One region of the Chryseomicrobium aureum genome, then DNA from elsewhere that is predicted to be linked to it. Evidence: riboswitches for the same ligand, from Rfam matches in the RefSeq annotation. Region 1 holds a riboswitch; each other region holds the start of a gene.
What was found. Region 1 has a riboswitch for S-adenosylmethionine ahead of ACF3OH_RS12235 (hypothetical protein). Riboswitches for the same ligand answer to the same signal wherever they lie in the genome.
Positions count from the first base shown of each region.

Region 2: another riboswitch for S-adenosylmethionine. It lies ahead of metK (methionine adenosyltransferase); the one in region 1 lies ahead of ACF3OH_RS12235 (hypothetical protein).
Region 3: another riboswitch for S-adenosylmethionine. It lies ahead of ACF3OH_RS13130 (O-acetylhomoserine aminocarboxypropyltransferase/cysteine synthase family protein); the one in region 1 lies ahead of ACF3OH_RS12235 (hypothetical protein).
Region 4: another riboswitch for S-adenosylmethionine. It lies ahead of ACF3OH_RS00300 (methionine ABC transporter ATP-binding protein); the one in region 1 lies ahead of ACF3OH_RS12235 (hypothetical protein).

Region 1 is NZ_CP171117.1:2,338,868-2,347,000, reverse strand. It holds gene cysK (cysteine synthase A) at 1-215, opposite strand, end outside; partial or broken gene ACF3OH_RS12255 (patatin family protein) at 381-1,206, shown strand; gene ACF3OH_RS12250 (NADPH-dependent FMN reductase) at 1,217-1,768, opposite strand; gene ACF3OH_RS12245 (DUF2188 domain-containing protein) at 1,781-2,149, opposite strand; gene ACF3OH_RS12240 (hypothetical protein) at 2,252-2,449, shown strand; SAM riboswitch class I at 2,506-2,607, shown strand; gene ACF3OH_RS12235 (hypothetical protein) at 2,684-2,965, shown strand; gene ACF3OH_RS12230 (glycerate kinase) at 2,977-4,113, shown strand; gene ACF3OH_RS12225 (glycerate kinase) at 4,182-5,303, shown strand; gene ACF3OH_RS12220 (MFS transporter) at 5,361-6,587, opposite strand; gene ACF3OH_RS12215 (YbfB/YjiJ family MFS transporter) at 6,694-7,854, opposite strand; gene ACF3OH_RS12210 (DUF1801 domain-containing protein) at 7,947-8,133, shown strand, end outside.
Region 2 is NZ_CP171117.1:1,684,019-1,692,151, forward strand. It holds gene ACF3OH_RS08775 (class I SAM-dependent methyltransferase) at 1-490, shown strand, start outside; gene ACF3OH_RS08780 (NAD-dependent malic enzyme) at 545-1,858, opposite strand; gene ACF3OH_RS08785 (alpha/beta hydrolase) at 1,914-2,702, opposite strand; gene ACF3OH_RS08790 (gamma carbonic anhydrase family protein) at 2,775-3,287, shown strand; gene metK (methionine adenosyltransferase) at 3,333-4,532, opposite strand; SAM riboswitch class I at 4,713-4,837, opposite strand; gene pckA (phosphoenolpyruvate carboxykinase (ATP)) at 5,028-6,614, shown strand; gene ACF3OH_RS08805 (prolyl oligopeptidase family serine peptidase) at 6,781-8,001, opposite strand; gene ACF3OH_RS08810 (Dps family protein) at 8,068-8,133, opposite strand, start outside.
Region 3 is NZ_CP171117.1:2,496,563-2,504,695, reverse strand. It holds gene pepT (peptidase T) at 1-817, opposite strand, end outside; gene ACF3OH_RS13140 (STAS domain-containing protein) at 829-1,668, opposite strand; gene ACF3OH_RS13135 (M3 family oligoendopeptidase) at 1,766-3,466, opposite strand; SAM riboswitch class I at 3,640-3,753, shown strand; gene ACF3OH_RS13130 (O-acetylhomoserine aminocarboxypropyltransferase/cysteine synthase family protein) at 3,854-5,152, shown strand; gene ACF3OH_RS13125 (homoserine dehydrogenase) at 5,267-6,253, shown strand; gene ACF3OH_RS13120 (hypothetical protein) at 6,896-7,453, opposite strand; gene ACF3OH_RS13115 (AbgT family transporter) at 7,563-8,133, opposite strand, start outside.
Region 4 is NZ_CP171117.1:46,934-55,066, forward strand. It holds gene ACF3OH_RS00270 (DEAD/DEAH box helicase) at 1-31, opposite strand, end outside; gene ACF3OH_RS00275 (DUF4275 family protein) at 193-621, opposite strand; gene ACF3OH_RS00280 (GNAT family N-acetyltransferase) at 641-1,153, opposite strand; gene ACF3OH_RS00285 (cold-shock protein) at 1,296-1,496, opposite strand; gene ACF3OH_RS00290 (alkaline phosphatase) at 1,722-3,047, opposite strand; gene ACF3OH_RS00295 (peptide-methionine (S)-S-oxide reductase) at 3,353-3,838, shown strand; SAM riboswitch class I at 4,100-4,202, shown strand; gene ACF3OH_RS00300 (methionine ABC transporter ATP-binding protein) at 4,295-5,320, shown strand; gene ACF3OH_RS00305 (methionine ABC transporter permease) at 5,310-5,972, shown strand; gene ACF3OH_RS00310 (MetQ/NlpA family ABC transporter substrate-binding protein) at 5,984-6,844, shown strand; gene ACF3OH_RS00315 (hypothetical protein) at 6,933-7,190, opposite strand; gene ACF3OH_RS00320 (helix-turn-helix transcriptional regulator) at 7,180-7,380, opposite strand; gene ACF3OH_RS00325 (hypothetical protein) at 7,512-7,925, shown strand; gene ACF3OH_RS00330 (DUF4256 domain-containing protein) at 7,957-8,133, shown strand, end outside.

The DNA of each region.
Region 1 (8,133 bases):
CTTGTTGGTTCAATAATTGTGTCACCTGGACGAATCAGACCTTGTTCTTCCGCTGCTTTGATCATATTATTCGCTGCGCGGTCTTTCACGCTTTTTGAAGGATTGTACATTTCAAGTTTCACATAAACATCCGCTGCACCTTCTGGGACAACGCGGTTTAATTTGACGGCAGGAGTATCGCCTATCAATTCAGTTATACTTTGGTAAATCGTCATTTTTTTCCCTACTTTCATGTTGTTTCTTGTTCAAACAGTATACCAAGTCAGGTATTTAAATTCCAATTCAAAGTGCTTTGATAGGATTTAATTTCGAGATTCCAGTTGCTTCCTGATTGCTTTTGCGAAATACTAGAATGAGAGAAGTAAAAAGGAGAGGTCGCGATGAACGGAGCTGGATTAATTTTAGAAGGCGGAGGCATGCGAGGCGTTTTTACTGGAGGTATTTTAGAATCATTTATGGAGCAGGACTATTATTTTCCATATGTCATAGGGGTTTCGGCAGGGGCATGTCACGGGTCTTCCTATGCAGCTAGACAACGAGATAGAAATCGGAAAGTATCCATTGACTATGTGACGCATCCGGATTATATTTCTTTAAAAAATTTAGTGACAAAACGAGAATTGTTTGGGATGGACTTGCTCTTTGATAAGTTGCCGAATGAACTTGTCCCATTCGATTACGAAACGTTTTCTGCATCTCCGGAACGTTTTGTCATTGGAACGACTGATTGCTATAGTGGAAAACCAATCTATTTTGAAAAAGGAGCACCTCGGGATGAGATTTTGAAGGTGGTTCGGGCCTCTAGTTCTTTACCCTTTATGGCTGCACCAGTTGAGTATAAGGGGCTAAAGTTAATGGACGGTGGCATTGCCGATCCAATCCCATTAAAGAAAGCACTTGAGGATGGAGTAGAGCGCCCCGTTGTCGTTTTGACACGTCCAAAGGGGTATCGCAAAGCAGCTTCCCGGTTTTCAGGCGTCAGTAAGTTCATGTATCAACAATACCCTGGATTGGCTGGATGAATTAGAAACGCAAGGCGATGCATTTGTTATTCATCCACAAGAAACGTTTAAAATCAGTCGAGCAGAACGCAATCCACAGCGGTTGTCTGCGTTATATGAATTCGGCTTAAAAAGTGGGCGAGATGGGTTTGACGAATTAATGGACTGGCTAGGGGAACCATATTCCATCATGCCAAAAGCCTGAGGAAGTCTCCTCAGGCTTTGTTTGTACGTAGTGGTTTCAATGCCCCGCCCCATGCGAGTACTTGGTCAAACATGTCGTTGACGTTTTTGTCGTGAAGGTCACGAGGTGTAAATGTTTGTCCTTTTTCAAAATCTAAGAATAAGGATAAGACAGGATGTACACGTACATCTGCAATCATAAGCTCAGCGCATACTTGTCGAACATGCTCAGCTGCACGTGTACCTCCTGCAGATCCGTAACTGACAATTCCAGCTGCTTTGTTGTGCCAAGACTCTTTCGCACTATCAAATGCGTTTTTTAAAGCTCCCGTCATGCTGTGATTGTATTCTGCGACAACAAATACAAAGGCATCGAGGGAGTCGAGCTTTTCATTCCATCGTTTTACACCTTCTGATTCAGCTGTCCCAAGCAGTGGAAGGTCAAAATCCTTGATATCTACCAGTTCATAATTGGCGTCTTCACGACCTTTCGCTTTTTCGACGAGCCATTCTCCAACTTGTGGACTGACCCGACCATCACGCGTACTCCCTAAAATAATGCCTACCTTTAATTTTTCGCTCATCACCATTCCTCCTCATTCATAATAGGTATCTTCAACGGATCCATCTTGTTTAAACACTTTTAAAATGCCATCTTTATCATTGACATATGTTTTTGCTTCTTCAAGAAGCGATTCTTTTGTAGTAGCCGTCTTAATGGCCCTTTCTCCGTCCTGTTTCATAAGTATCCAGTCGTCTTCATGTGCTTTCACTACATAATGAGGGCGTGAAGAATTGTCACTCCCGCTAACATAGTCACGTGCTTTCGCCGTTGCAATAGAAATGGCGCGGCCTTCTTCCATACCGTCATCCACCATCGCATTTGCCATCTCAATCGCTTTATTCCGTACACTAGCGTCTAAATTTTTCATGGAATCGGGATAGTCCGTTTTTGTCCATGGCATTTCAAATCGCCTCCTTGAATTCCTATTTCCCTGCTCGAGTCGTTTTAAACAGGTGGTTGGAGGGAATACTTTACTAATTCAGAATAAGTGGAGGGATGCACAATGTTTGAAAAAGACAAAGATAAAGAGAAAGTAAATAGTGGGAAGATTCCAATGCCAAGCGATGAAAAATCATTGACTGAAGAAGAAAAAATCGATAGTGATCCGTTCTTTTATCGGGAAGACCCTGCGGATAAAGATGGCGAGAACGAACTGTATAACCATAAAAATGCTGATGAAGATGATATCCGATCGAAATGAGGCTGGGAAATTCCCCCTCTTTCTGCTATACTTGACCTAACTGAACATGAACTCTTTTCTTATCAAGAGAGATGGAGGGAATTGGCCCTACGAAGTCTCAGCAACCTGCCCGCGCGGTAAGGTGCTCCATCCAACAGGGGATACCTGAACGATGAGGAGAAATTGTGCACTTGCAACTCTTCTCTCTCGTGGGGAAGAGTTTTTTGTTTGGCACAATTTTAGGAGGCGATTCACATGGGAAAAGAAGCACTTGAAAAGCAGTTGTATGAATTAAAGACGAAAGAAGTCAAAAGCTATGCGGGGGCTATGCAGCGTCATCAACAGGTCAAAGCACTAGAAGCGCAGTTGCACTACTTGGAGCTTGGGGAAGAGATATCTCGCCAGCGAGTCGATGAGGCGATCGAAGAAATTACAGCACTTGAGCAGGAGATTGCGCGACTATCACGAAGTATAGAAGAAAAGAAACAGGATTTACATTTCTACTTATTCGGTCCATCCGTCAAACGACTATTTTAGGGGGAACAGCCATGAAATTCATCATCAGCTCAGATGCTTGGAAAACAACGTTAACATCTAAACAAGCAACCCGTGCTATTGCACAAGGCTTGCAGTCTGTCGATCCAACGCTTGAAATTGTAGAGTTCCCGATTGCAGATGGAGGGGAAGGAACTTTGGATGCGCTTATGAATGCAACGAGAGGAACATACAAAACGGCCACTGTTCATGACCCGCTTGGCCGTCCGGTTGAGGCGAAGTATGGTGTCACAGGGCTTTCGCGTCATACATGTGTGATTGAGATGGCGCAAGCTTCCGGTTTCTCCTATGTCAAAAAGCATGAACAGAACCCACGACTCGCGTCTACGTTTGGCACCGGTGAACTGATTCGTGCAGCACTTGATGAAGGGCATCGCAATTTTGTTTTGGCAATTGGGAGCAGTGCAACAAATGACGGAGGAGCAGGTATGTTACGGGCTCTTGGATTGAAGTTTTTAGACAAAGAGGGTCAGGAAATGTCAGGAGATTTGGTACAACTTAAACATCTTGATCGGTTAGATGATGCAGAGTTTGATAAACGTCTTCAAGAATGTACATTCGCAGTAGTGAGTGATGTACAGATTCCATATATAGGGCCTCAAGGTGCAACGCGTCTATATGGGGAGACGAAAGGCCTGCAAGCAGAAGAGTCGGAAGAAGTGGAAGCAGCACTCCAACAGCTAGCAGATGTCATCGAGGCACATACCGGGGTTCGTCTGCATGACCGAGCAGGAGCGGGTTCTGGAGGAGGCTTAGGCGGAGCCGTCCAAGCATTTTTCCCGACCAAGTGGTATCACGGAATCGATTTTGTGCTGAAGCGATCAGGATGGGAAAATGCATTGTCTGGTGTTACACACGTAATTACTGGAGAAGGACGCCTTGATGCGCATACGTTCTTAGAAGGAAAAGGACCGCATGGCGTGGCGAAGTTTGCAGGGGACAAAGGCTTGCCGGTGACATTGTTTGCTGGAAGTGGCGATATCGATGTGGCTGAAGAAGCTAACGATGTTTTCAATGAAGTCGTGGTACTTGCCACTTCAGAGAAAGAAGTAGAGCAAGCGCTTGAAAAGCCTGAAGAGGTGTTACGACAAGCGGCAGCGCGCTGGTACGCTTCAAAGCGCGGAGAATAAACGAAAGCCTAGCGGGTGAGAGTACCTGCTAGGCTTTTTGTAAGCGTTTATGAAATGGGGTGAGGAACATGAACATCATCATCAGTCCAGATTCGTTTAAAGGAACTCTTAGCGCGAAAGAAGCAGGAATGGCTATTCGAGAAGGGATTCAATCTGTTCGTCCAGACATCAATTGTACGGTTGTTCCGATTGCCGACGGAGGAGAAGGTACACTTGAAGCTTTAGTGGATGCCACAGCTGGTCGGCTGATTGATGTACCTGTCTTAGATCCTTTAGGTCGAGAAATCGTAGCTCACTATGGCATTCTTGGAGACGGCGTAACAGCTGTCATTGAAATGGCAGAAGCCTCTGGGATTACGCACATAGCTCCAACTGACCGCAATCCGCTTCGGGCATCGACATTCGGTACGGGTCAACTCATTCGGCATGCACTGGATGAGGGATGCCGCAAGTTCATCGTGGCAATTGGGGGAAGTGCGACAAATGATGGTGGGATTGGGGCACTCCGAGCACTGGGGATACGTTTTTATGATACTTCTGGAATGGAACTCAGAACGCACTTGCCGGACTATCTACAGTTAGGAGAAATTGACCTTTCAGATTTTGATTCACGTATCGCTTCTTGTGATTTTTCAATCGCTTGCGATGTGGACAATCCACTACTAGGCGAACGTGGAGCGACGGCTGTTTTCGGGCCACAAAAGGGTGTCACCCCTGAACTTGCGTCTATTCTTGAAAATGTGCTCCAGAGGTATGCAGACGTTGTGTACAAATTGACGGGACAAGCGCATCACTTGAGAGCAGGGGCAGGAGCAGCAGGTGGTTTAGGGATGGCCTTGCTTGCCTTCTTTCCGGCGCATCTCGAACGAGGAATTGATTCAGTTTTGGATGCTATCGAGTATGACCAGTATTTGCGAGAAGCGGACTTGGTGATTACGGGAGAAGGGAAGTCGGATGTTCAGACTCTATCCGGTAAAGCACCTCTTGGGGTGGCAGAACGTGCGCGACGAGTTGGGGTAAAAGTCGCGTTGTTGTCTGGTATGATTCCGTCTCAGGAGAAGAGTTTGCTCGTTCCTCATTTTTCGTACGTAGAAGCCATTGTGTCAAGGGAATGTACGGTGGAACAAGCATTGTCCAAGCCGTATGAGGCGCTTGCTCAAGCAGCGGCGCGATTGGGGAGAAAACTATAATCTCTAAAGAAAAAGGTAGAGATTCGCGTTTATACGAATCTCCACCTTTTTTGATCGTTATACTGCAACTTCAGGCCGCTTTTTATGACGCGAATAGAACCAAAACATGGCGAAGAACACAAGACTGCTTGAAAGTCGTAAGAACGCATTGATGTGCATAGCTTCAACAATGCCAAACAGTTCAAGAAACAAAATCCCGATCTGCGGTGCAATAAATGCCATGAGAGAAAGTAAGACGTTATATGTCGTGATACAATACGTACGTTTATCCGCTGGACTATGTTCGAGTAGCATATTGAAGAGGACTAAGATAACCCCGGACAGGAAGAAACCAGAAGTCGTTTGAACTAAGAACAGTAAAAAGAAGTTTGTCGTCAATACGGTAAAGAATGGCGCGGAAGCCATCCCGATTGCTAAGACAATAAACACGAGCGTGTTGGAATACTTCTCGGACCACTTTTTCCACAGGGGATAGGTAAAGAACTGCATCAACATGTTTCCTGCAGAGAACATACTAAACCAAAAAATTGTCGCTTCGGCAATTCGCACGTGATAGATGTTAAAAAGTCCCCAAGCCATTTGCCACGTAAAATTGAAGAAGAGGGCGGCCACTAAGAACCATCTATAGCCCTGGTCTTTGAAGATGGACCAGTCCATTAATTTTGGTTTCGTATCTGTCACGACGGGATCGTTTTCCTTATGGCGAAATACTAAAAACCCTTCAAGTAAACCAAAACAAAGTGCGACTGCGAATAAAATCTGATACGACATCACACTCTCCGTCGCGTCTCGCAATACGATTCCAACGAAGAGAGTCGTGAATAAACCGACGACTGTTACCATTCGGTTCCGGTCACTGAAAAACTGTGCACGACGATGTTCATCCACTAACCCACTGATAAGCGTCTGCCAGCCGATTGTTGCCAGAGCAGTTGGGACATGCATCATTCCGATGATGACAAGAAATGCCCAGGCCTGCCACTCCAACGGGAGATAGACGACAAAGACGATGGCAAGAAAAAACAGCCTCGCTGTGATAATGGCTGTACCGACGATTCGTTTATGCGTACTACTTTTGTTCAACAAGATAGCTGCTGGAATGGTCATGAGTAAAGCAATCAAAGGAGGGAGCGAGCTCAATAGTCCTACTTGGTAGTTGCTCGCACCTAAAATCGTAATCATAAAGAGCGGGAAAAAGGTGTTGGTAATATTAACGGCCATAGTAGAGGCCATTCCGTTATAAATACTAATGCGTTCATTATAGGGGCGATCCATTTTTAGCATAGTTGTTCTCCATCCATCATTCGTTACCTGAATTATACTCCGGAAACCGAAATTTACAAGAGACTTCCGGAATATTTTTCGATTGACGAAGAAAAAGACATCCGATTCAGGATGTCTTTTGTCGTTCTAGATAGATAATAGGGAGCGTACACAATGCGCCGAGGGCAATGACAGCGGCTGCTCCTACAAGAGCCAGTGAATACGAACCGGTCTGATCCGCAAGAGCTGAAGCCAAAATAGGACCCATCATCTGACCAAGTGCATAGGTAACTGTTAAAACAGACAAAATCCGAGCGCTCGCATGTGGGAACTTTTCCCGTGCATACGAAGCGACGAGGACCGTCACGCCCATAAACGTAGCGCCAAACAAAATTGCACTTAAATAAAAACTGACGGGACTCTGCGATATAGCTGGCAATACAACGCCTGTTGCTTGAATAGTCAGGAGTGCAGCGAACGATTTCATCCAGCCGAATCGATTTCCGACGAATGCCCAAATCATCGTGGAAGGTACTGCTGCCAGACCGACAATCGCCCAGACATTCGTCCCGCTCCCGGCAAATACACTGGACTGCTCGGCAATCGCTACGATGAATGTGCCCGTGATGATGTAGCCAAGCCCTTCCAACCCGTATGCAACTAACAACCAAATCAGCCAAGGTTCAAATCGGCGTTTGGATGAGGGGGGTGCTTGAGAGGGAGGTGAACTCTCGGGTTCTTTCACGACAGCCACTACATACATAGCTAGAAGAAGTGCAATAAAACCAAGACCGATCCAAGCGCCGTCACTAGAATAGCGTTCGACAAGTGGAGCAACTACTAGACCCGACACGAAAATGCCAAGACCTACCCCAGCATACATCACACCGGATAAGCCAATCCTTCCAATAGCTGCGAGGCGGTCCAAAATAATACTTGATGTCAACACGAAAACAAATGCACTCGTCACTCCGGACACAAAACGGAACAAAATCCATACGGTAGGTGATTCTACAAGTCCCATCGCGAATGTCAATGAGATACTAATGGCTAAACTTAGGAGCAACAGTTTCCGACGATAAGTTTGAATGGGTAATATACTTCCGGCTATCGCTCCGGCCAAGTACCCTGCATAATTGGCGGATGCAAGGGTGCCTGCAAAAACAGTTGAAAATCCCTTTTCTAGCTGCATAAATGGTAAGATAGGAGTATACGCAAAACGTCCGATACTCATTGCGATAAACAGTGCAAATACGCCACCCATCACTAGGTAGAGTGGGTGCTTCATAGTTTTCACCTCAGTTAATTCAATTCACTTCATTCAGTATACGTGAAAAATTCGCTTTGCGAAATAGTTAGAGAAGGGACTGGGAAACGATGGTGTATGAACAAAAAACAAAGCCGACAGATGCTAGTGTCAATGAATTTATCGAACAAATCGAGAAACCTTCCAAAAAACAGGACGCGTATCGTTTACTGGACATATTCTATGAAGAAACAGGGTATGAGCCTGTACTCTGGGGCCCGAGCATTATTGGATACGGCGCGTATCATTATAAATACGCAA
Region 2 (8,133 bases), 650 kb from region 1:
CGTGGATGCAACTGCTGGAAACGGTCACGATACTTTATACTTAGCAAAGCTTGTAACTCCTAGTGGGAAGGTTGTGGCGTTCGATATACAACAGGCGGCTGTCGAGTCAACCAAACAGCGCCTATCGAGTGCGGGAGTGGAACATGCAGAAGTCATCTTAGCAGGTCATGAGCGCCTGGAGGAATTTATCTCACAAGGCGTGCGTGCAGTTGTATTTAATTTAGGTTACCTTCCCGGTGCAGATCATACCGTTACTACGGAAAGTTCGAAGACGATTCAAGCGATTGAAGCAGCCCTTCGACTGCTCGTTGTGAAAGGTCGCATTGTCCTTGTCATCTATCACGGTCATCAAACTGGAAAAATCGAACGATCTGCAGTTCTCGACTTCGTAGCCACATTGCCACAAGAACAGTACCAGGTTCTGCATAGCGCCTTTCTCAATCAACAAAATTCGCCGCCGGAGCTTGTGGTGATTGAGAGAAAGAACTAAAAAAACCAGTATCGACTCTTGAATTGAATCAAGAGATGATACTGGTTTTATTTGTTAAAGTTGTTCCTTCGCGGCTGATTCCTCTACTGCTCGGGCCACAACCATATGAAGTGCTGGATCTAGCGGAGTTGGAATCAATTCGCCACGGCGCGTGTGACTTACAATCGCTTCCGCTGCTGCAATCAGCATTGGATACGTGATTTGTTTTGCTTCCGCATCGAGAGCCCCACGGAAAATTCCTGGGAAGCCGACAACATTGTTGACTGAACGTCCGTCTGCTGCGAATGCAGCACCTGCTTTGATCGCTGTTGCCGGTTGAATTTCCGGATTAGGGTTAGATAACGCTAAAATGATTTGGCCTTCACGCACCATTTCCGGTTTAATCAAGCCTTCTACACCCGTTGTCGCAATGACGATGTCGCATTCTGCCATTAATGAATCTAATGAGTCTTTTGATTTCCCGCCATATTTGTGAAGACGCTCAATGGCTTCTGGCTGACGATCGATTCCGTAAACATCTTTCACACCATACGCTAACAACATGCGAACGATGGCGAGTCCTGCTGCGCCGAGACCGATTTGACCCACGACTGCTTTAGTCGGATCAACACCTGTTGCGCGGCAAGCATTTAAAACGGCTGCCAATGTCACGACTGCTGTTCCGTGCTGGTCATCGTGCATGACCGGTATCGGTAATTCTGCTTTTAAACGTTCTTCAATCTCAAAGCAATGAGGAGAACCAATATCTTCAAGTAAGATGGCACCAAAACCTTGGTGAATATGTTTGACTGTCTCTACAACTTTGTCAGGGTCACTTGTGTCTAATAATATCGGTACGCCGCTTAAGCCAACGAACTGATCGAGTAAAACAGATTTCCCTTCCATAACCGGCATGCCAGCGACAGAGCCGATATTTCCTAAGCCAAGAATTGCCGTTCCATCTGTTACAATCGCCACTGATTTCCCAATTGAAGTGAAATACTTTGCTTGCTCAGGGTGCTTTTCAATTTCTAAACAGACACTTGCTACTCCAGGTGTATAGACGCGCTGCAAATCGCCGAGTGAACGCACATCAATGGTGCTCTTCATCGCAATTTTTCCACCTTCATGTGCTTTCAACACATCATCCGTCACTGCATGGATTTCAACACCATTGCCAATTGACTCGATGTTTTGGATAACCGTTTGTAGATGTACTTCATCCCGACATGTGACGGAAATATCGCGAACAGTTGTCAACGGACCGCTTTTGATCAACTTAATATCGCCAATATCCCCTTCCGCTGCTCCGATGGCAGAAGTGACAAGACCTAAATTTCCAACTTTTGATGGACTTTCTACTATAATATTACGAATGAGTTGCTGCATGATTCCTCTCCTTATAAGGTTTGTCATACGAGTATATCATATACGAGGTCAGACGTCATAGGACATAGCCAAGTCGAAGCACGGCCAAATGAATGAAATCAATCGCACTTTTTGCAACAAATTCACGATCGGTATGCTGATGAATATCATGGCGCGCAGACGTCCATTCCGAGTAATGAAGCGTCGGGAATTTTTGACCCGCCATCCATGTGCGCACAGCTGGCACTGAAATCACTTTGTCCTCTGCTGCCAGTTGTAACCAAACAGGCACTGTCCATTCGCGTGAAGATTGTCCGACTGTTTTCATTCGCTCTTGCAATGCTTCATACCATTCCGTAGTGACCGTCGTATGTACGAGTTCGTCTTCCTGATATTCTTGTTGGAGAGCGGCATCGGAAATATAGAGTTCAGCATCGAGTGGAAACTCAAGACGTTGATTGATTGTTAATTTTGCTATCCGGTTTGACCATTTCGAAGGGGTTGCTTTTAAGTCGATCCAAGGACTTGTCAGAAGAAGGCCTGCAACCGACTCTCTCGGTTTTCGCATATAGTGAAGAATCGTCGTAGCTCCGAATCCGTGCCCCAGTAAAAATATCGGTAAATGAAATTGGCTAGCATACTCTATGGCGCGCTCCAAATACAGTTCATATTCATCAATCGATTCATTATGGAGGCCTTTGTTCTTCGCGGCTTCTCCGTGACTTGGAAGATCACCCATGACAACATGGCAGTCGTTGCTTCGTAAATATTCTATAACCCATGCGTAGCGTCTATGATGTTCCAATACATTATGGACGATAACGACAATGGCTTTCGGTTGGTTTTCGGTTTCCCATATCCACATGGCTACCTTCCCCTTTCTCATTCTGCTACACTTACTTTATAGTATAGCAAGGGTATAGAAAGGAAGTCTGTTATGATCTATCCATTTGGCGAAAAAACTCCAAAAATCCATCCGTCCGTGTTTATTGCGGATTTCACGACCATCACAGGAGATGTAGAAATCGGTGAAGGGTCTTCAGTATTTTTCAACACTATCATTCGCGGCGACGTCAATGCGACACGCATTGGTCGTAAGGTCAACATCCAAGATCTTTGTTGCCTTCACCAAAGTCCCCAGTTCCCACTTGTCATAGAAGACGAAGTAACGGTCGGTCATCAAGTGACACTGCATAGTTGCACTATCCGGAAAGGTGCCTTAATTGGAATGGGTTCCATCATTTTAGATGGTGCCGAAATCGGAGAAGGTGCATTTATCGGAGCCGGTAGTCTCGTCCCTCAAGGAAAAGTGATTCCTGCTGGTATGATGGCATATGGACGGCCAGCGAAGGTTGTGCGGGCTGTCAACGAGGAAGATAAGAAGGACATGGAGCGCATAGTGCGTGAGTATCATGAAAAGGGTCAATACTATAAAGGTTTGCAAGAATAATAAAAAAACTCCCAAGGAAGTAAATTCCTCGGGAGTTTCCTCATTTTATAAACCAGCTTTTGCTTTCAACTCAGCTGCTTTGTCTGTTTTTTCCCAAGGTACATCGATGTCTGTACGACCAAAGTGTCCGTAAGCAGCAGTTTGCTTGTAGATCGGACGACGAAGATTAAGCATCTTGATGATTCCCGCTGGGCGTAGGTCAAACAACTCGCGAATCCATGTTACCATGTCTGCTTCTGTTGCTTTTCCTGTACCGAATGTATCCACAGCGATTGAAACTGGCTGTGCTACACCGATTGCATAAGCAAGTTGCACTTCTACTTTATCTGCAAGACCCGCTGCTACGATGTTTTTCGCAACATAACGTGCTGCATATGCTGCAGAGCGGTCAACTTTTGTTGCATCTTTCCCAGAGAATGCACCGCCACCGTGACGTGCATAACCACCGTACGTATCAACGATGATTTTGCGGCCAGTTAAACCAGCATCTCCTTGTGGTCCACCGATTACGAAGCGGCCAGTTGGGTTGATAAAGTATTTCGTGTTTTCGTCAATCCACTCAGCCGGTACGACTGCGTTGATGACGTGTTCTTTCAAATCAGACTGAATTTGCTCTAGAGTAATTTCAGGAGCGTGTTGTGTAGAAATTACGATTGTATCGACACGCACTGGCTTGCCGTTTTCATCGTATTCAACAGTCACTTGTGTTTTACCGTCTGGACGTAAGTACTCAAGTGTTTCGTTTTTACGTACTTCCGATAAGCGACGTGATAATTTGTGCGCCAAGCTGATTGGAAGTGGCATTAATTCTTCTGTTTCATTACAAGCAAATCCGAACATCAGACCTTGGTCACCCGCTCCGATCGCTTCGATGTCAGCGTCTGTCATGGACCCTTCGCGTGCCTCAAGTGCACGGTCTACTCCAGCTGCGATATCTGCAGACTGCTCATCAATTGCAGTTAAAACAGCAGATGTATCTGCGTCAAAACCGAATTTTGCACGTGTGTAGCCGATTTCTCGAACTGTTTCACGCACCGTTTTTTGAATGTCTACATAAGCAGATGTTGTAATTTCTCCAGCAACTAGAACAAGTCCAGTTGTGACAGTTGTTTCGCACGCTACACGTGCATTCGGGTCTTCAGTTAAGATTGCGTCAAGGATCGCATCTGAGATTTGGTCACAAATCTTATCCGGATGGCCTTCTGTTACTGATTCCGAAGTGAATAATCGACGTTGTGTCATGATATATTTCCTCCTTCTTGATCCTGCGGGATTGCTCCCGTGAATTGAACCGGTACTCATTCCCCATGGCAAGCCTAGAATACTTGAAGCTGTTTTGGATTTGGCGCATGGTTGAAGGCGTTCATAAATAATAAAATCCTTTCACTCACTAATGAGGAAAGGATGATTTCTTTGCACCTTTCACTCTTATCAATCAGGGGAATCCCCTGTCTCAGGTTGGGCACCTTTTCAATAAGTCTTGCATCTCTATCTTATTGAGGTTGCCGGGTTTCATAGGGCCTGACCCCTCCACCAGCTCGGGATAAGAGTATCCGTTCAATTTTCCATCATACGCATTCACCTATCGAAAGTCAACAAAAAACTGTGTGAAAGTCCCCACAAAAAAATCACTAGTCAAGTGACGTATTAGTGTAGACTATTTAGTTTAATGTGTTATACTAATTCACATATTAGCATTCCGTCACTTCGGAAAATCTATTTAAGGATGGTATTTAACCTATGCAATCGATCGATACAAAAAGCGCAATTCAGTCTTTATTATCGGGAGACCAAGTCCACACGCAACTATCTGTAGCGGAACTTGTTGAACAAGCAACTGCTCGTGGTGAAGGTATGCTGACTTCAACTGGTGCACTACGTGCTGAAACTGGAAAGTATACGGGGCGTTCCCCAGAAGATAAATATATGGTAGATGAAGATATTTCACGTGATAAAGTAGATTGGGGTTCAGTCAACCGCCCAATCTCAAAAGAAGTATTCCAAAACTTATATGCTAAAGTTGTCGATTACCTACAAGCAAAAGATGCTCTTTTCTTATTTAAAGGATTCGCTGGTGCAGACGAAGCGTCTCGCCTACCAATCCAAGTAATCAATGAATACGCATGGCACAACTTGTTCGCCCATCAATTATTCATTCGTCCAACTGCTGAAGAGCTTGCTAACCACGAAGCACAATTCACAATTGTGAGTGCTCCAACGTTCAAAGCAGATCCTGCAGTTGATGGTACGAACTCTGAGACGTTCATCATGGTGTCTATTGAAGAGCGCATCGTATTAATCGGTGGTACGGAGTATGCGGGTGAGATGAAAAAATCCATCTTTGGTATTATGAACTACTTGCTTCCGGAGCAAGGCATTCTTCCAATGCACTGTTCTGCAAACGTAGGCGAAGAAGGCGACGTTACATTGTTCTTCGGTCTATCTGGAACTGGGAAAACAACTTTATCTGCTGACAAAGGCCGTCATTTAATTGGTGACGACGAGCATGGTTGGTCCGATACGGGCGTCTTCAATATGGAAGGTGGATGCTACGCAAAATGTATCAACCTAACAGAAGAAAATGAGCCTGAGATCTATAACGCAATCAAATTCGGTACTGTTCTTGAGAACGTAGTCGTAAACGAAGAGACGCGTGAAGCAGATTACGATGACAACTCTTTAACAGAGAATACACGTGCTGCTTACCCAATCGATTACATCGACAACATCATGGTGCCTTCTGTTGCTGGTCATCCAAAAACAATCGTGTTCTTAACGGCGGATGCGTTTGGCGTATTGCCTCCAATCTCGAAATTAACAAAAGAACAAGCGATGTACCACTTCCTAAGTGGCTTCACATCAAAACTTGCTGGAACTGAGCGCGGGATCACAAGCCCACAACCAGTATTCTCAACATGCTTCGGTTCTCCATTCCTACCACTTCCAGCTGCTGTATACGCAGAGATGCTTGGAAACAAAATTGACGAGCACGGCGCAAACGTCTACCTTGTCAATACAGGTTGGACTGGCGGAGAGTATGGCGTTGGAACGCGTATGAAACTTTCTTACACACGCGCTATGGTTCGCGCTGCAATCGAAGGGAAACTTGAGAACGTAGAAACAGAGCAAGGATCTGTATTCGGCGTTGCGATTCCTAAAGAAGTTCCTGGCGTACCAAGTGACGTCTTGAACCCACGCAATGCATGGGCAGACAAAGATGCATATGACAAAAAAGCAAAAGAACTTGCAGATAGCTTCCGCGAGAACTTCAAAAAGTTCTCTGGTGTTTCTGAAGAGATCATCTCTAAAGGTGGACCAATTATTTAATTGGACATACAGAACAAGGCCTACTCAATCCGAGTGGGCCTTGTTTTTTGCACATTTTCTTTAGTTAGTTTCCATAATATGACTTCGGTAGAATAAAAACCGATTTGGGTAGAAGAAATCACGGGTAGTGTAGAAGAAATCTCCAATTCGTCCTATGAACGCTCGCTCAGCGCCCCTGCTCAAGCATCCACTCGAGCGCTTCGCGTAAAATCTGTCGGTTCAGTGGGTCGGGCACAAAGTGATGGTGGTTTTCTAGATACCTCGTAGTCACAGGCATATTTAAACCTTTCAATTTCTCCTCCAGAATCGTCGCGTGCTCAAACCCAACATTCGTATCTAGTTCCCCATGAATGATGAGAACGGGTGCATTCATACGTTCTAATTGCTGTAGCACGTCACGATCTTCAAACGCTTCTGGAGCCCTTTTAGGGGTCCCGCCGTAGATGCGTTTCATCATCCGGCGCATGTCTACACGTTCTTCATATGTCAAATAGATGGAAGACACTCCTCCCCAAGTCACGAGCGAGGTCACTTCGGGTCGCTTCACCGCTGCCCACAAGGCCATGATTCCACCACGACTAAACGCAAACAGATGAATACGTGTATAGCCGCAAGCCGCTAAATAATCAACAGCTCCGTAAGCGTCTTGACGATCGGCACCCACAAACTCGTCTTTTCCTTCGCCTCCAAACGAACCGCGATAGTGCGGTGCGAATACCGTAAACCCTTGAGCTGCAATTTGTGCAATTCGAGCTCCTCGTACTTTTCCGATTTGATTGATTCCTCCGCGTAAATAGACAATGGCTTCTTGTGCCCCTGCAACTGGTTCAGCTAGCCACCCCTTTACGAGAAATTCATCAGAATAATAGGTCACTTCGTGTATGCGGACTTTGCTATTTGGACTAGGAATCCGATGTTTCTTATAAAGTGGGAACTTCTTTTTTAGTTGAGTCAGGATTGCTTCCATCCCATCGTCTTTCATATAAAAACTCAAAAACGGATGTCTTTCAATATCTCGAAGCGTCATCCACTCGCGAGCCGTCGTTTCATGGAGAGCATCAAAGTGATCCGCCTTTTTAAAATCCGCCAAGAACACGGTTTTCACAAATGGTTCATCGCTTTGCACTTCGTAAGATGCGAGCCAAGTAAGATTTTGAATCTGAATCGCAGTCTCTTCATAAACTTCTCGAAGGGCTGCATCTTCAAGCGATTCCCCTCCTTTCCGTTTCCCACCTGGAAATTCATACCCTCGCGTAGAGTGTTTGGTTAGTAAAAACTTTGGACCTTTGCGAACAATGACGAGCACATGATGAGACTCCCTTTCAAACTGATCGGGTTCAAATGATAACTTAACTTGTGTATTAGTCAAATCTTGAAATAGCAGCATTCTCTCACGCCTTTCTTCCCTCACAGTATAACAAAAAAACGTACGCAACTAGTGCGTACGCTGCTTCTATTCGTTTGTGTCCCCAAGGAATGCGTTGAGCATCCACTGGTGTTTTTCGATACTTTGATAGAT
Region 3 (8,133 bases), 160 kb from region 1:
TTTCGACTTTGCCGTGAATGTCCATCAAGTGAACGAACCCATCATAGCCATCCGTCTTTTCTGGTACTTCTTGTGGAGGCATATGCGACTGGAATTTCATCGCCATCGTGATGGCATTGACCATCTTATCTTTCGCAGAACCTGGGTGAACGCTGACTCCATGTGTTGTCACGCGTGCGCCTGCTGCATTAAAGCTTTCGAATTGTAGTTCGCCAAGAGGGCCACCGTCCATCGTGTACGCATAATCTGCACCAAATGCTTCCACGTCAAACTTGTGCGGGCCTCTACCGATTTCTTCATCCGGTGTAAAACCGACACGAATCTTACCATGCGGAATATCTGGGTTTTGTAAAAAGTAATCCATCGCTGTCAAGATGATGGCGATACCTGCTTTATTATCTGCACCTAGAAGGGTTGTTCCATCCGTCGTCATCAGTGTGTGGCCTTTGTAGTTTTTGAGTTCTGGGAAGTCGGCCACTTTCATGACCGTTGAGTCGTTTAACGGAAGATCTTCGCCATCATAGTTTTCGACGAGTTGAGGCTTCACATCTTTCCCCGTGTAATCTGTCGCAGTATCCACGTGTGCTAAGAAGCCGATCGTTGGAACGTCTTCAGTAGTTGTCGCAGGAAGAGTAGCAAATAGATAGCCGTTGTCATCAAGCGTGATCTCTGTCATTCCCATCGTTTCAAGTTCTTCTTTGAGTACATGAAGCAGATCCCATTGACCTTCAGTTGAAGGGGTGGACGTGCTTGCTGCGTCAGATTGTGTATCAATTTTCACGTAACGCGTCAGGCGTTCGATTAATGTGTGTTTCATCTAAATCCTCCTTATTTTTCAGTGAACAGACGTTGAACAGCGCGTTCAATTGTAGAGATTGTGTTGACATCTTGGAAGCTGATGCCGAGTTGAACAGCTGTTTGGGCAATCTCTGGACGAATTCCCGATAGTGTCGATTCAACACCTAGAAGGCGTAAAGCCTCAATCAATTGGAAAATCTGTTGAGCAACCATTGTATCGATGATGGCCACTCCAGAAATATCTATGAGTAAGCTGTGGACACGCTTTTGTGTACATTGAGAAAGTGCGTTTTCAAATATGTATTTCGCGCGGTTTGTATCAATATCGCCAACGAGTGGTAATAGAGCAACCCCATTACTGAGCGAAATAACTGGCGTGCTGAGCTCATTGATCATCTCTTGTTGTGCACGTAACTTAGAAAGTGAGTAGTTATGATGCTCTTCTGTGAACCATGTCATGAGCTTGCCAAACATTTTTGTGACACTTGCAATCCACTTCTGTACAGTCTCATGCGAAAGGTCTTCAGCTTGTCGTTCATATTTAAACAATAACTCTATATATTGTTGTTGGGTATTGAAAAATTCTTGCAGGATATGGTGAAGCGGTGTGTTTAGATGTTCTGGGTCACGTGCAATCTCTAACACCCATTCTTCAAAATGTTTTACGAATACCTCTTCGTCTTCAATAAAGAGTTTACAAAAACGCTCATGAAATCCGTGGTTTTGCTCTTTGATTGTCTGGATCACTTTAGGGTCGTTCGATGCGTAGACCCCGCTTGTCGAGTTTTTATCAAGGGCTGCATACCACGCTTCTGTTAAGTCCCATGTGTTGTTCACTAGATAGTCGTAAAGCTTTTGTTCGGGTGTCATTACACAATCTCTCCTTTAAGGTAGAATCACTTAACTCCTAGTGTAGAGGACAATCATGAAAATAGGCAAGTCCGCGCGGGACCTGCCTACTTACAAGTTAAAGTGCCTCGTCATTCACGCTGTTTAAATACGCTTCGATTTCTTCAATGACGCCTTCGATGCTGCCTTGTTCAAACGGTGATTTCAGGTTTGCCGCTTCTACTAACTTTGTGAATGGAAGAGATCCTCCAAGAGTACAAAGGTGAAGGTAGTCTTTCCAAGCGCCCTCAAAATCTTCACGTGAACGTTTCCAGAACTGGAATGCACAGATTTGCGCGAGTGTATAATCAATGTAATAGAAAGGTGATGCATAGATGTGGCCTTGGCGCTGCCAGAATGACCCTTCTTCTAGATAGGCATTCCCATCATAGTCGCGATGAGGCAGATACGTTTGTTCGATCTTTTTCCAGGCTGCTTTACGCTCAGCTGGTGTCATTTCAGGATTTTCATAAACAACATGCTGGAATTCATCGACAGCTACCCCATAGGGTAAGAACAATAGCCCGCTCATCAAGTGCGAATACTTATATTTTTCTGTCTGGTCTTTAAAGAAGTTTTCCATCCATGGCCATGTGAAAAACTCCATACTCATCGAATGAATTTCTGCAGATTCATAAGTCGGCCAAATGTACTCAGGAATTCCAATGTTGCGGCTTGAGAATACCTGGAATGCGTGACCCGCTTCGTGTGTTAACACGTCGATGTCCCCAGATGTCCCATTAAAGTTTGAGAAGATGAACGGAGAATCGTGGTTTTCGATAAATGTACAATATCCGCCTGCTTCTTTCCCTTTTTTCGCGACAAGGTCCATCAAATTACGGTCGAGCATGAACTGGAAAAACTCGTTTGTCTCAGGAGACAGCTCTTCGTACATCTTCTTTCCACCATCAATGATCCATTCAGGCGAACCTTGTGGCGTTGCGTTTCCTGTTAAGAAGGTTAGTGGCTCATCGTAGTGTTTTAATTTCTCTACACCGATGCGCTTTGCTTGTTTCTCATACAGTTTAGTCGCGACAGGTACAATATAGTCGCGCACTTGGTCGCGGAACGTCTTTACCATCTCCGCATTGTAATCGATACGGTTCATACGGATATAGCCAAGTTCGACGAAGTTTTTATAGCCCATCTTGTGCGCAATCTCTGTACGTACTTTTACAAGCTCATCATAAATTGCATCGAATTTCTCTGCGTGAGATGCGAAGAAACCAAACGATGCTTCTTTTGCCTTTTTACGCGTTTCACGGTCTGTCGATTCTGCAAACGGTCCTAGTTGAGCAAGTGTCAGCGTCTCGCCGTTAAATTCAACTTGAGCAGAAGCCACAAGCTTTGAATAATCCGATGCCAATTTATTTTCTTTTTGAAGAAGTGGCATGATCTCTGGTGAGAACGATTTGATTTGGAACTCGGCTAAATCAAACAATTGTTGTCCCCAGCGTTCTTCTAAATTTGAACGAAATGGTGAGTCTACAAGGGCTTTGTAATAGTCTGTCACGATCTCTTCCATCTCAGGAGAGATTTCATCAAAATAATCCCGTTCACTTTGATAAAATTCATCGTTCGTGTCAATGGATGCGCGGATGTAGACAAGGTTTGCCATTGTCGAAAAGTCTGCACGCAGTGTGTTGAGAGTTTGAATCGCTTCATTTTGCTCTTCATAAGAAGACGCGGCCTTGAATGCTTCTACTGCCTCTTTTGCGCGTGATTTGAGAGCAACCATATCCGGACGTTCATATGTATACTCTTGGAATTGTGTTGTCATGCAAAATCCTCCTTGGATTCTTCGATAATCGAAGGTCTCACCGTCTATTCTTTCGCAATTCAGAGTGTTTGGCAAGCGATTTCTGGCTGAAAAAACAGAAAATTTCAAATGGGGTGTTGACAGATGTTTCCTTGCTGTTTTATACTTCAATGCAATAGACAGACGTATATGTACTCTTATCCAGAGTGGCGGAGGGACTAGGCCCTGCGAAGCCCGGCAACCAACAAGCAATTTTGCTTGGAAAGGTGCTAATTCCTACAGATCGATTTCGGTCTGGAAGATAAGAGGAGGACAAGCTGAGGCTCCTCTTCTTAATTGAAGAGGGGCTTTTTCATTGTCTCTTCCTCTCTGGATGTCTGCTCTACCCAACAAAAAGGAGGAAGAACAATGACAAACTTACGACCAGAAACGATTTTACTTCACGGAGGCCAACAACCAGACCCCGTCACAGGATCACGCGCGGTACCCATCCATAAGACCACTTCATTCGTTTTCCAAAACACAGAGCACGCGCAAAATTTATTCGCACTGAAAGAGGCAGGCAACATTTACACACGTATCGGCAATCCGACAGTCGATGTGTTTGAACAACGCGTCGCCCAACTTGAAGGAGGGACAGCTGCCGTTGCATTATCCTCTGGAATGTCTGCAATCGCCTTTTCTATTTTGAATATTGCAGGGGCAGGCGATGAAATTGTTGCCGCATCGAACCTGTACGGTGGAACATACAACTTATTCGCCCATACACTTCCACGCTACGGAATCACTGTGAAGTTTGTCGATTCCACAGATCCTGAGAATTTCCGTGCAGCGGTCACTTCGAACACGAAAGGTTTCTTTGCTGAAACGATTGGAAATCCAAGTTTGAACGTACTGGATATCGAAGCAGTCGCGCAGGTTGCGAACGAAGTGGGTGTACCTCTCTTGATCGATAACACATTTGCTACACCGTACGGAACACAGCCGATTCGCCACGGTGCCCACGTTGTCATCCATTCCGCTACAAAATGGATTGGTGGGCACGGGACTACAATTGGAGGTGTAGTGGTCGATGGCGGAAATTTTGACTGGAACTCAGATAAATTCCCGGGATATACAGAGCCAGACGTGACCTACCACGGTCTGCGTTACGGAATTGACGTACCACAAGTAGCATTTGCTATCCGACTTCGCGTGCAATTGCTGCGTGATTTTGGACCCGCTCTAAGCCCGGAATCGGCTTTTTCTTTCCTGCAAGGTCTGGAGACACTTCACTTACGCGTCCCAAGGCACAATGAGAACGCACAAGTTGTGGCAAACTATTTGAAGCAACATGAAGAAGTAGAGTGGGTGAACTATCCGGGACTTGAAGAGCATCCTTCTCATGAACTGGCGAAGAAGTATTTAGGACAAGGTGCCGGCTCGATTCTAACGTTCGGAGTAAAAGGTGGGAAACAGGCAGGGCAATTATTAATTGATTCCATTCCATTGTTCTCGCATGTAGCAAATGTAGGAGATGCCAAATCATTGATTATCCATCCGGCCTCCACGACACACCAGCAATTAGGTGAAGGTGAAGAACTTGCGCGAACAGGTGTGACGCCAGAACTTGTTCGTTTGTCGATTGGATTGGAGCATATTGACGATATTTTAGAAGCACTAGATGCAGGATTACAAGCTGTTAAAAAAGCCGCTCTTCCCGTCTAATTTGTCCATACAAGAAAAACAAATGTATCCTCAGGAAAGATTTTTCTTGTTTTCTTTAAAATCTTCCTCTAAAATAGGAAAAATACTACGGTGAATGGACTTGGAGGAATGAAGATGGCAAAACTACGAGCAGCAATTTTAGGATACGGGACAGTGGGACAAGGAATCTACCGCATTTTGCAAGATAAAGGAGAAGAGTTGCAACGCTCTCTTGGCCTCGACATTGAAGTTGGCGCAATTCTTGTGAATGATTTGGAAAAACCTCGTCCTGCAACCCCGGGCGTTCTCATCACAGATAAGTTCGACGACATCTTGGCCATTCCTGGATTGCAGGTCGTATTTGAAGCGATTGTAGGGGAAGACCCAGCCTATGGGTATTTATGCCGGGCAATTGACAAAGGGTGCCATGTCATCACAGCAAATAAAGTCATGTTCTCGCGCTATCATATCGATCTTCATGAACGAGCGAAATCAAAGGGTGTCTATATCGGGTACGAAGCCACTACAGCAGGGGGCGTACCGGTCATCAAGACCCTCAAGAACCTGTTGCAAGTCAACACGGTCCATCGCATTCAAGGGATTTTGAACGGGACGTCGAATTATATCCTGACTTCAATGCGCACAGACAATAGTGCCTTCGACGCTGCACTTCGTGATGCGCAAGCACTTGGCTATGCAGAAGCAGATCCTTACAACGATGTATCCGGAATGGATGCGTTTCATAAGCTGATGATTTTGAGTGCGCTCGCATTTGATAAACAACCAGAACGAAGCGAGGTGGATGTAAGAGGAATCGATACAATTACATTAGACGATATTCAGCGCGCACAGTCGGAAGGCTTACGCTACCGTCATGTCGCTGAAATCGTTCAGCACCCCGATGGACGTTTAGAAGCTTCTGTAGGCCCACAACTAGTGGGACCAGACCACCCACTGTATGCAATCGAAGGAGTGAACAATGCAGTGGCAGTCGATACAAACTACATCGGCACATTGACACTTGTTGGCCCTGGAGCAGGGATGTACCCGACGGCGAGTGTGATGGTAGAAGATTACGCGGAGATTATTGGGAAGCGGGCTGGGTTTATGATTTCGATTTAGTTTTAGATGTGGAGCCGACTGTTCAGAAATTGTGCAAGATGACAGCGGAGCCCGTGAAGCGCTCTTTGCTTCATGGGATGCGATGGCTTCTTGCGGGATTTCTAGGAGGCGCAACTCGATTCCATTCGAAGTCGAAACCACAACCAGCCTTTGCGGGCGCGGCTGATTCCGAAGCGTGTTTCTGGCGTTCGCAACTCGATTCCATTAAGATGTGGAGCCGACTGTTCAGAAATTGTGCAAAGTAAGACGTTGAGTTCCACTGCGAGGCTGCTTTCCGTGGGCGCTGCGTGAGCTTCCTCGTCGCAGGCTCCTGCGGGATCTCACGGCAGACTGGAATCCCACTGGAGTCAACCCCTCCATTCCACTCAACTTTAGATTTAGATGTGGAGAACGCCGGCATACACCAATTTGGGTGTATGCCGGTTTTTTGTTTGCGAACTGAGCGGTCGTTCTTCTACCGAAACCATACTTTCTTCTACCGAAACTTAGATTTATTCTACCCAAATCCACATTTCTTCTACCGAAGTCATATTATGGAAACTAATTCAAATCCCAAACGTCCACTATCCCAAAATTTTTCCTAGCAAGGGCATGAATCCAGCGAAAAAACAGTATCCTCTCTTTCGAGAAGATACTGTTTTTTTAGTTCTCTATAATTTGTTCAGCAAAGTTGAATGCTTCGTCAATCGTTTGGTTAACTGCTAGATAGTACGTAATCATATATCCAGCGCCATCTTTATCGAACCCGATCACCGCTGTGTCGCGTACAGGGCCAGGAATCACTTTATAGGCCACTTCTTTGCCTGCAATTTCCTGCGTTTCCGCGTCAGCTAGTTCTCCAAAAGTTTCTGGAAAGATATCAAGTTCTGCTAATGGTGCGTCTTTAAATAAGTCACCGTGTAATACTTCATACTCATTTTGCTCACTCCACGTATCTACGTTGAATCCATCTGCTGGCTTCGTCGTTGTTTGATAAATCAAGTGAGCCGACGTAGACTCAGCCGCCGAGTCCAGATACGCAAGACCGATATCATGATTTTGCATAGTAGGGATTGAAACGTCTGTCCCCAATGCTTCTTCAATTTTTGTTTCAACTTCTCCAGCAGGACCTGTCGCTTCTGAGGATGGTGTCTCTACTGTTTCATCTTGACACCCAACTAAAAATGCGAGGGCTGCCATAGGTAAAAGCCATTTCTTCATAATCTGATAATTCCTCCTCTTCTCTTCGTTACTTTATCACTGATTGAAAAATCTGAAAAGAGGGCGAGAGAACTAAAAAACCGACTCTCAAAAGAGAGCCGGCTAGTAATTATTCAGGCATATAAATTCCAGAACCAGGACCTAGGTCGATTCCGAACGCCATCCATACAAATAACATGATTGTCCAAACGACAAAGAATGCAATGGAGTATGGAAGCATAGTAGCGATCAACGTACCAATTCCTACTTTTTTGTCATACTTCTGAGCAAACGCGATTACGATTGCGAAGTATGGCATTAGTGGCGAAATGATATTTGTTGAAGAGTCAGCGATACGGTAGACAACTTGTGTCAATTCCGGTGAGTAGCCAAGCTCCATCATGATCGGCACGAATACCGGCGCCATGATTGCCCATTTTGCTGAAGCACTTCCGATGAAGAGGTTAATGAAACCAGTAATTAATAGGAAGGCTAAGATTAACGGGAAGCCTGTAAATCCTGTACTATCTAAGAATTCAGCCCCGTTTACTGCGAGCACAAGGCCGAGATTCGACGTTGTAAAGTAAGCAACGAATTGAGCAGCAACGAAGGCAAGAACGATGTATGAACCCATTGTTTCCATCGTTTCAGACAACTGATTCGCTACATCTTTGTCGTTGCGGATTGCTTTTGTGATGACA
Region 4 (8,133 bases), 410 kb from region 1:
TCGGTAAATCTGTAAAGCGTGTGGTTGTCATTCAAATACCTCATTTTCTAGTTTTTCGTCATATATCTTCACAATCTGTTCCGTACATATGTCAATAGTTCTCATTATACGTGAAAACCGCGCACTTTATCCGGTTTTCTTTGAAACGTAACAGAGAAGATATATAGGAAATGAGAAACCATCGAATTCTGTTCACACTTTAGCAAAATACGGCCCACACGTCTCGGTTTCATGCGTGATCACAAACGTCCATGTGAAATCCGCGTCTACCAGGTAAATGTCTTCTTCATTCTGCAGCATGTTCATATCTATACGAAAAGAATCTTCTATCAAAAAAGCATCATTCGAATATTGATAAAACACAAAACAGCGCTTTTTACGCAAGGCATGAAATGCACTGATTGCCTCGCTTCTAGAAAGATGTTCGCGTGTTTGATAGCTGAACACATGCCATAAATAACCTGAGTAGTCCCCAACACCCTTCAGATAGATTCTTTTCTTTTCAACTGTTGTTAAATGACTAGCAAAAGCTTCTTCCCACCTCGCGTGGAGATATGCACTCCAGCCAGTAAGGACACGAGTTCGTGGGTCGATTTTCGATAATTGAGTGTGTAGGTTCATGTGTAAACTCCCTAGTGTTTCAGCCTTCCACCGGGGTCTCCGGTCCTTCGAGATCCAGTTGATAAAACGCAAGATCAAGCCAGCGCTCGAACTTGTAACCGGCGTTGCGTAAAGTTCCAGAGTGCGTGAAGCCAAGACTTTGATGAAGCAAGATGCTTTTCTCATTCGCTGCATCGATTCCGGCAACTAAAGTTTTATACTCACCATTTTTGGCAAGTTGAATGATTTCCTGAAGCAATGTACGTCCGATTCCACGTTTTTGATAGTCGTTGCTGACATACACCGAATGTTCTATCGAATATTTATAGGCAGGCCACGCGCGGAAGGGACCAAATGTCGCAAATCCAGCTACATGTCCGTCGACTTCAAAGACAATCACAGGATAGCCATCTTTCATCTTTTGATCAAACCAAATCGTGCGGTCTTCTAAAGTTTGAGCGTGGTACGAATAAACAGCGGTCGTGTTGACAATAGCGTCATTGTAGATAGCTAAGATTTCTTTTAAATCATCAGAGGTGGCTGGTCGGATCATCGGGTTCTTCCTTTCAGGGTGGGAGTAAAGTCAAACTAGAATAGTCCTAGTTTAGCAGAAAACTATCAAAAGAGAAGAGGTTTTTTGTGAATCGAAACACAAAAAAGGCACCCCAGATGGGATGCCTTTTCGTATCATAAAATTAAAGTTTTACGATGTTTGTAGCTTGAGGTCCGCGTTGACCTTCTTCGATGTTGAATTCAACTTTTTGACCTTCGTCTAAAGATTTGAATCCTTCACCTTGGATTGCTGAGAAGTGAGCGAATACGTCTGCTCCGCCTTCAACTTCGATGAATCCGAAACCTTTTTCTGCGTTAAACCATTTTACTGTACCTTGTGTCATATAAATGACCTCCATTATAAATTATTAATAAGATCATTTTTCTGCAATAAAAAAATTCACGTATTACAAAAAGTACGGAAATAATACACAGATACTTTTTGTAATAGGTGAATTAAATGTGTTGTACTTCATGAACTTATTAAACCTAGTATACAACACAAAATCTGGTTTGTCTACTAAAACAAAAACAACCCCACAAAAGTGAGGCTGCTCTAGGTACGAAACTTAATTGCCGAACTTTATTTTCATTGCTTTCGCCATATGTTTTGGAATATCTGTGTTGTCCAAAAGACCTGTGAACAAGTCAGATTGAGGGCCATATGCGTAGATTGGAAGATCCGTCCCGGTGTGTGCACCTGTTGTCCAGCCGATCAACGCGCGGTCGCTGACAACTGTGTTGATAGCACGTGCAGGATTTTCGGCAGAAGCAATGGCTTCAATTTCTTCAGCGGTTAAATCAAACCCTGTGTGCGCTTCTACGACTTCCTCCACATTGTTACGCGTTTCATTTAACTGCGCAGCCATAAAGTCACCAGTAGCTGTAACGTCATGAAGTACTTCCGTTTTTACATCGTACACACTGTTGGAACCGACGGACATGCCACCTGTGTCATGATCCCCTGCAACGACGACAAGTGTATTGCCATCTTTTTTCGCAAATTCAAGAGCAGCAGCAACAGCTTCATCGAATGCTTGGGAGTCTGTCATCGCCCAAGCTGCATCATGTGCATGACCCGCCCAGTCAATTTGTGAGCCTTCTATCATTAAGAAGAAACCGTCTTTGTCTTTTTTCAATGCTTGGATTGCGACATCCGTCATCTCGGCCAGACTTGGCTGATCCGTTTCACCGCGCTCCAGTTCAGGAGCCATTGCGTCGTCTGCAAATAAACCGAGTAGTTTTCCACTCTTCGCTTTTAGTAACTCTTCACGAGAGGTCACATACTCATAGCCATCATTCTGAGCAGTTTCCACTAAGTTTCCGGCAGGTTGTTTACCACCTTCTTCTAGTGAAACGAAGTAGTCACGGCCTCCTCCGAGGAGCACGTCCACATCGTTCTCAAAATATTGCGGGGCAATCGACGATTCATCACCGCGTGATGCGACACTTGCGCCAAACACAGCTGGCGTCGCGTGTGTGATTGTAGAAGTGGCAACTAGCCCTGTAGATTTCTTCGCAGCTTCTGCCGCATCTAAGATAGAGTCGACTTCTTTGCCATCGGGTGTCACACCGACCATCCCGTTATTCGTTTTTACACCTGTTGCCATCGCCGTCCCAGCAGCAGCTGAGTCCGTCACTTCTGTATCTGCTGAGTAGGTTTTGATTAGACCTTTTACATATGGATCAAAAGAAGAGTCTTCGCCTTTGAACCAACGGTAGTTCGTTGCATAGGCGGCACTGTAGCCGTCTGGAATCATATAAATTACATTTTTGACTTTCCCATTATGAGCGTTATCATTCCGTGCTTCTGCGTAATCCATTGTCACATTGACACTGATCCCGGATACGACAAGTCCTCCCACCAAAGCGGCTGTTACAAGCTGTTTTTTCATACACATTTCCTCCTTTTGTTTGGTACACGGCAACGATATCAACTGAATGTAAAGGAAATGTGACGTCAATGTAAAAGCTTACGTAACACAGGGAAAATCGGTTTTTAGTCAAAGGAAACCTGAAAACTATTTAATTTTTAGTAGCTATATAGACCGTTCCGTTTGCAGTCATTTTGACGGATGAATTCATAAACTATCTGACTTTACATCATCTACTAAAGAATTTTAGGGTGTTATGAGATAATAGAAATAACTAACTAATGATTTAATCTCTATTCTAATTGAAGTACAAGGGGAGATTTTGCATGCAGACGATTTATTTAGCAGGGGGATGCCTATGGGGCGTGCAGGCATTTGTGAAGACGTTGCCAGGGATTGTCTCGACTGAAGCAGGAAGAGCAAATGGAACTTCTCAAACGTTAGACGGGGAATATGACGGATATGCGGAATGTGTAAAAACGACTTTTCATCCAGATGTGGTATCTGTCGACGAGTTGATGGGCTATCTTTTTGAAATCATCGATCCATACAGTATCAACAAACAAGGAGAAGACGTCGGGGAGAAGTATCGAACTGGGGTGTATAGTATAGACCCAAAACATGTAGAGCAGGCCAAGGCGTTCATCAAGAAACGTGAAGATGAGGACCGAATTGCTGTAGAAGTTCTGCCGCTTACCAATTATGTACGAAGTGCAGAAGAACACCAAGACCGTCTTGCTCGCTGTCCGGATGATTACTGCCACATTCCACAGCAGTTGCTGACAAAATACAAATCGAACGTGCTTACATGAGACGAGCCTCCTTTCTGTACTAGAAAGGAAGCTGATTTTTATTAGATAGCTTGTTCACATCTAGGAAATCAAAATAATGCTTTTTAAAGAATTTTCAATAAAACTAATAAAAAACTATCCGCGTCGTACCAACAAAGCAACCGCTTACATAGTCAGACTACTAAAAAAATTAGTAAAATTACTATTGACGACAAAACTTTGATGCTTTAGACTGTGAAACAGTTAGCAAGACGAACTAAATTCAAAACTACATACCAGCAATTCTTATCACGAGAGACGGAGGGACAGGCCCTGTGAAGTCTCGGCAAAGCGCGCATGCGTCAGTGCCAAATCCTGCAAGTGTCCACCACTTGAGAGATAAGACTGAGAGGCTTTTTCATGGCTTTCATTTCTTATGTTCTTAAGAGATGAAGGTCTTTTTTTATGCACTCTAGCAAGAAAGTAGGGAAGTCCACCATGATTACATTCCAAAACGTATCCAAAACATTCAAAGTCGGGAAGCGTGATGTGCACGCCGTCCAAAACGTCACGCTCGACGTCAAAAAAGGCGACATATTCGGCATCATCGGGTTTAGTGGAGCTGGTAAGAGCACGCTCCTTCGCCTCGTGAACCTTCTAGAGAAGCCGACGAGTGGCGTCATCAAAATCAATGATACCGACATCACATCTCTAAAAGCCAAACAACTTCGCTTGCAACGTCGACGAATCGGGATGATCTTTCAGAACTTTAACTTGTTCACATCCCGCACTGTTGCAGGGAATGTTGCCTATCCGTTGAAACTTGAAGGCACGCCAAAAGCGGAAATCACAAGACGCACAAAAGAGTTACTTGAATTCGTTGGCCTATCTGATAAAGCAGATAACTATCCTGAGCAACTCTCGGGGGGGCAAAAGCAACGCGTTGGGATTGCGCGAGCTCTTGCAACGAACCCGGAAATCCTAATTTGCGACGAAGCAACGTCCGCACTTGATCCGGAAACGACAGAGGACATCTTGAAACTTTTGAAGCGCGTCAATCAAGAATTCGGCATCACAGTGCTCTTGATTACACACGAGATGAACGTCATTTCAACCATTTGCAACCGAGTGGCGATTATGGAAAACGGACACGTCATCGAGCACGGGGAAGTCTTCGATGTCTTCACAAACCCGTCCCATCCGACGACAAAACGGTTTATCCAGTCGGTCAATAAAGACCTTCCTTCTCAAGAATTGCTAAAAGAATGGCGAGCAGCGGGAGATGAGCACATCTACCAAGTAACGTTTACCGGAAGTGCGACGAGTCAGCCGCTTCTTTCAAAAATCTCACAGCAACACAATGTCCACTTTAACGTTGTGTACGGCGCTGTTCGAGAGATCCAAAATCAGTTGCTAGGAAACCTAGTCGTTTCCTTCAAAGGAGAGACGACCGCGATTCAAAACGTGATCCGTGAACTAGCAGACGTTGTCGACATCAAGGAGGTGATCATCCATGAAAGTTGAGTGGAGTACATTTTATCAGCGCATCATAGAAGCAACTGGCGAGACGATCACGATGGTCATCCTGACTCTGATTCTCGGTTCGATTTTAGGCGTATTGGTGGGACTCGCTTTATTCGTCTCTCGCCAAGGCAATATCTTAGAAAATCGCTTGTTATACGGCCTTCTCAACTTACTGATCAATGTGATTCGGCCGATTCCATTTATCGTGTTCCTCGTATTCTTGATGCCAGTGACACGCCTCGTAATGGGGACGACAATTGGTGTGGGAGCTGCTGTGTTCCCGATGGCCATCATGGCAACATTCAGTGTCGCGCGTATCGTTGAACAGAACTTACTGAGTATCGACCCGGGTGTCATTGAAGCAGCGAAAGCGATGGGGGCGAGCCCGTTCCAAATCGTCTTTACCGTTTTGATTCCGGAAGCGCTTGGACCACTGATTCTTGGTCTCACGTTTGTGACAGTCAGCTTGATCGATTTCTCGGCAGTGGCCGGATATGTCGGTGGTGGTGGTCTCGGGCACATCGCGATTACATACGGCTACCAACGTTTTGATACGAGCGTCATGGTCGTGACGGTGATTATCTTGATTCTTCTGGTGCAACTCGCCCAGTGGCTTGGCAATACATTATCCAAAAAAATTATGAGACGATAGGAGATTAAAAAATGAAACGACTAAAACTTGCAGCACTTGCTGCCACAGCTGCTCTAACACTTGCAGCTTGTAACTCAGCCGATGGGTCAGAAGAGACAATCAAAATTGGGGTGAACGGTGCGGATAGCCCGCAATGGCCGGTCATCGTAGAACTTGCAAAAGAGGAAGGCATTGATTTAGAAGTAGTAGAATTCACAGATTACATCATGCCGAACAAAGCACTTGCAGCAGGGGACATTGATTTGAACGCGTTCCAGACGATCTCGTTCTTCTCAAACTTTGTGGCGGAATCTGGGGAAGACTTGGCACCTGTTGGTACAACGGTATTTGCGCCACTTGGTGTGTATTCAGATAAAATCGAGTCACTAGATGAATTGCAAAAAGGTGATCAAGTCGCCATTCCAAATGATGCATCAACACTTCCACGCGCACTGAACCTTCTGCAAGAAGCAGGTGTGATTGAACTAGCTGACGATTTTGGGATCACTGGAGACTTAGACAAAATCACATCAAACCCGTTAGAGCTTGAATTTGTCGCTATGGAACCCCAACAGACAGCACGTGTTCTTCCGGACGTTGCCATTGCCTTAATCAACAATGGTGTGGCCGTACAAGCAGGTCTTATTCCAGCTGAAGACGCTGTTGTGTATGAAGATACAGAATCCGAGTCCATCGAGCCGTACATCAATATCATCGCATCTCGTGCAGATGAAGCAGACAACGAAAACTACTTAAAGATTGTTGAATTGTATCAACATCCTGAAGTAGAAGAAGCGATCAACAAAGAGTTCAAAGGTAGCATGTTCATCATCCGCAAGACGGCGGAAGAGACGCAAGCGATGTTTGACAAAATGAATACCTATTTCCAATAAGGGCACCCACCCACTGCAGCTTTGACCCCCTTAGCTGTGGTGGGTTTTTTCTTAAACTTTAGAAATGTTTCGTAGCTTATTTGGTTAATCAATCGAGCGCTTGTCGATTCTTTGAATAGGACCTGCGAAGGGATATAAAGTGAATCCCGAAATACATAAGTAAAAGGATGCTGAAGAAGCCGCCGATTTCTAACCATCCTGCACCGTTTGAAGGCAATCCGCTAATTAGAGAGTAAACTACGAAGTAGAGAACGCCAAACCCTATTGTCTGAATGGTGATTTTCTTAAGTTGTTGTTTGTAATCGTCTTTAGGTAAAACTAGAGTTAACCATGAATTATTGATCATCTACCTCCCAAAATAATTCATCAAGCGTTTTCCCCAATTCTTTGGCCAGTGCAATGCATAACTGAAGACTTGGATTGTAGGCTCCTTTTTCAATCAAACTAATCGTCTGTCGCGTAATGCCTGTCTTTTTGGCAAGATCCGTTTGTGTGATGTTGGCAGAAAGACGAGCAAGCTTTACATTGTTTTTCATAGAATCTCCTTACTCAATGTAACATATATATTCCATTTGTAATTTATATGTTACATTCTAATCGAGTAGATGTCAATCCTCATTGACAACTTATTACCAAGTAATTCGTATAGATACAAGAGGTGATTAGGATGAACGAGTTAATTAATCAAACAGATGAGCAAATTGAACAGACACGCGCGATTTACAAAAGCTTGCCGAGCGCACTGACGTCCTGTGACTGTCTATATTGCCAAAATTATATCGCGTGTATTCCATCCTTTCCGGAGTGGATTCAAAAGCTTACTGATCACTACGGATTAGACCTAACAAAGGCTGCAGAAATCATGGCGCTGGATTCAAAGAACGACCTGCGTCAATTTTTCGCAATTTATCACGTGATTGGCTCAGCCTCTCCCGTGAAGTATGAGCAGCAAGATGCAACGGTTTTCATTGAAACAGAGGAGTTCGATTTTGTGCCCGACATATTTCCAGAACCGATTGTTCAAGTCATGATTGAACTATGGCTTCCGTGGGTAGTTGAACCGCTCGACGAACAAGGGTAAAGTGAAAGAAATAGGTGGGAGGCGAAAGGAAATGGTAAACCACGAACTAACGCAGGACCAACAACGTGAACTTTTGGCAGCATTAAAGGCTCGTTTTGAGAAGAACCGGGGACGACACAAAGGAGTCATTGAATGGGAGGACGTTGAGAAAAAATTAAACGCAAATTCAAAGGCACTCTGGTCACTTTCAGAAATGGAAGCGACCGGC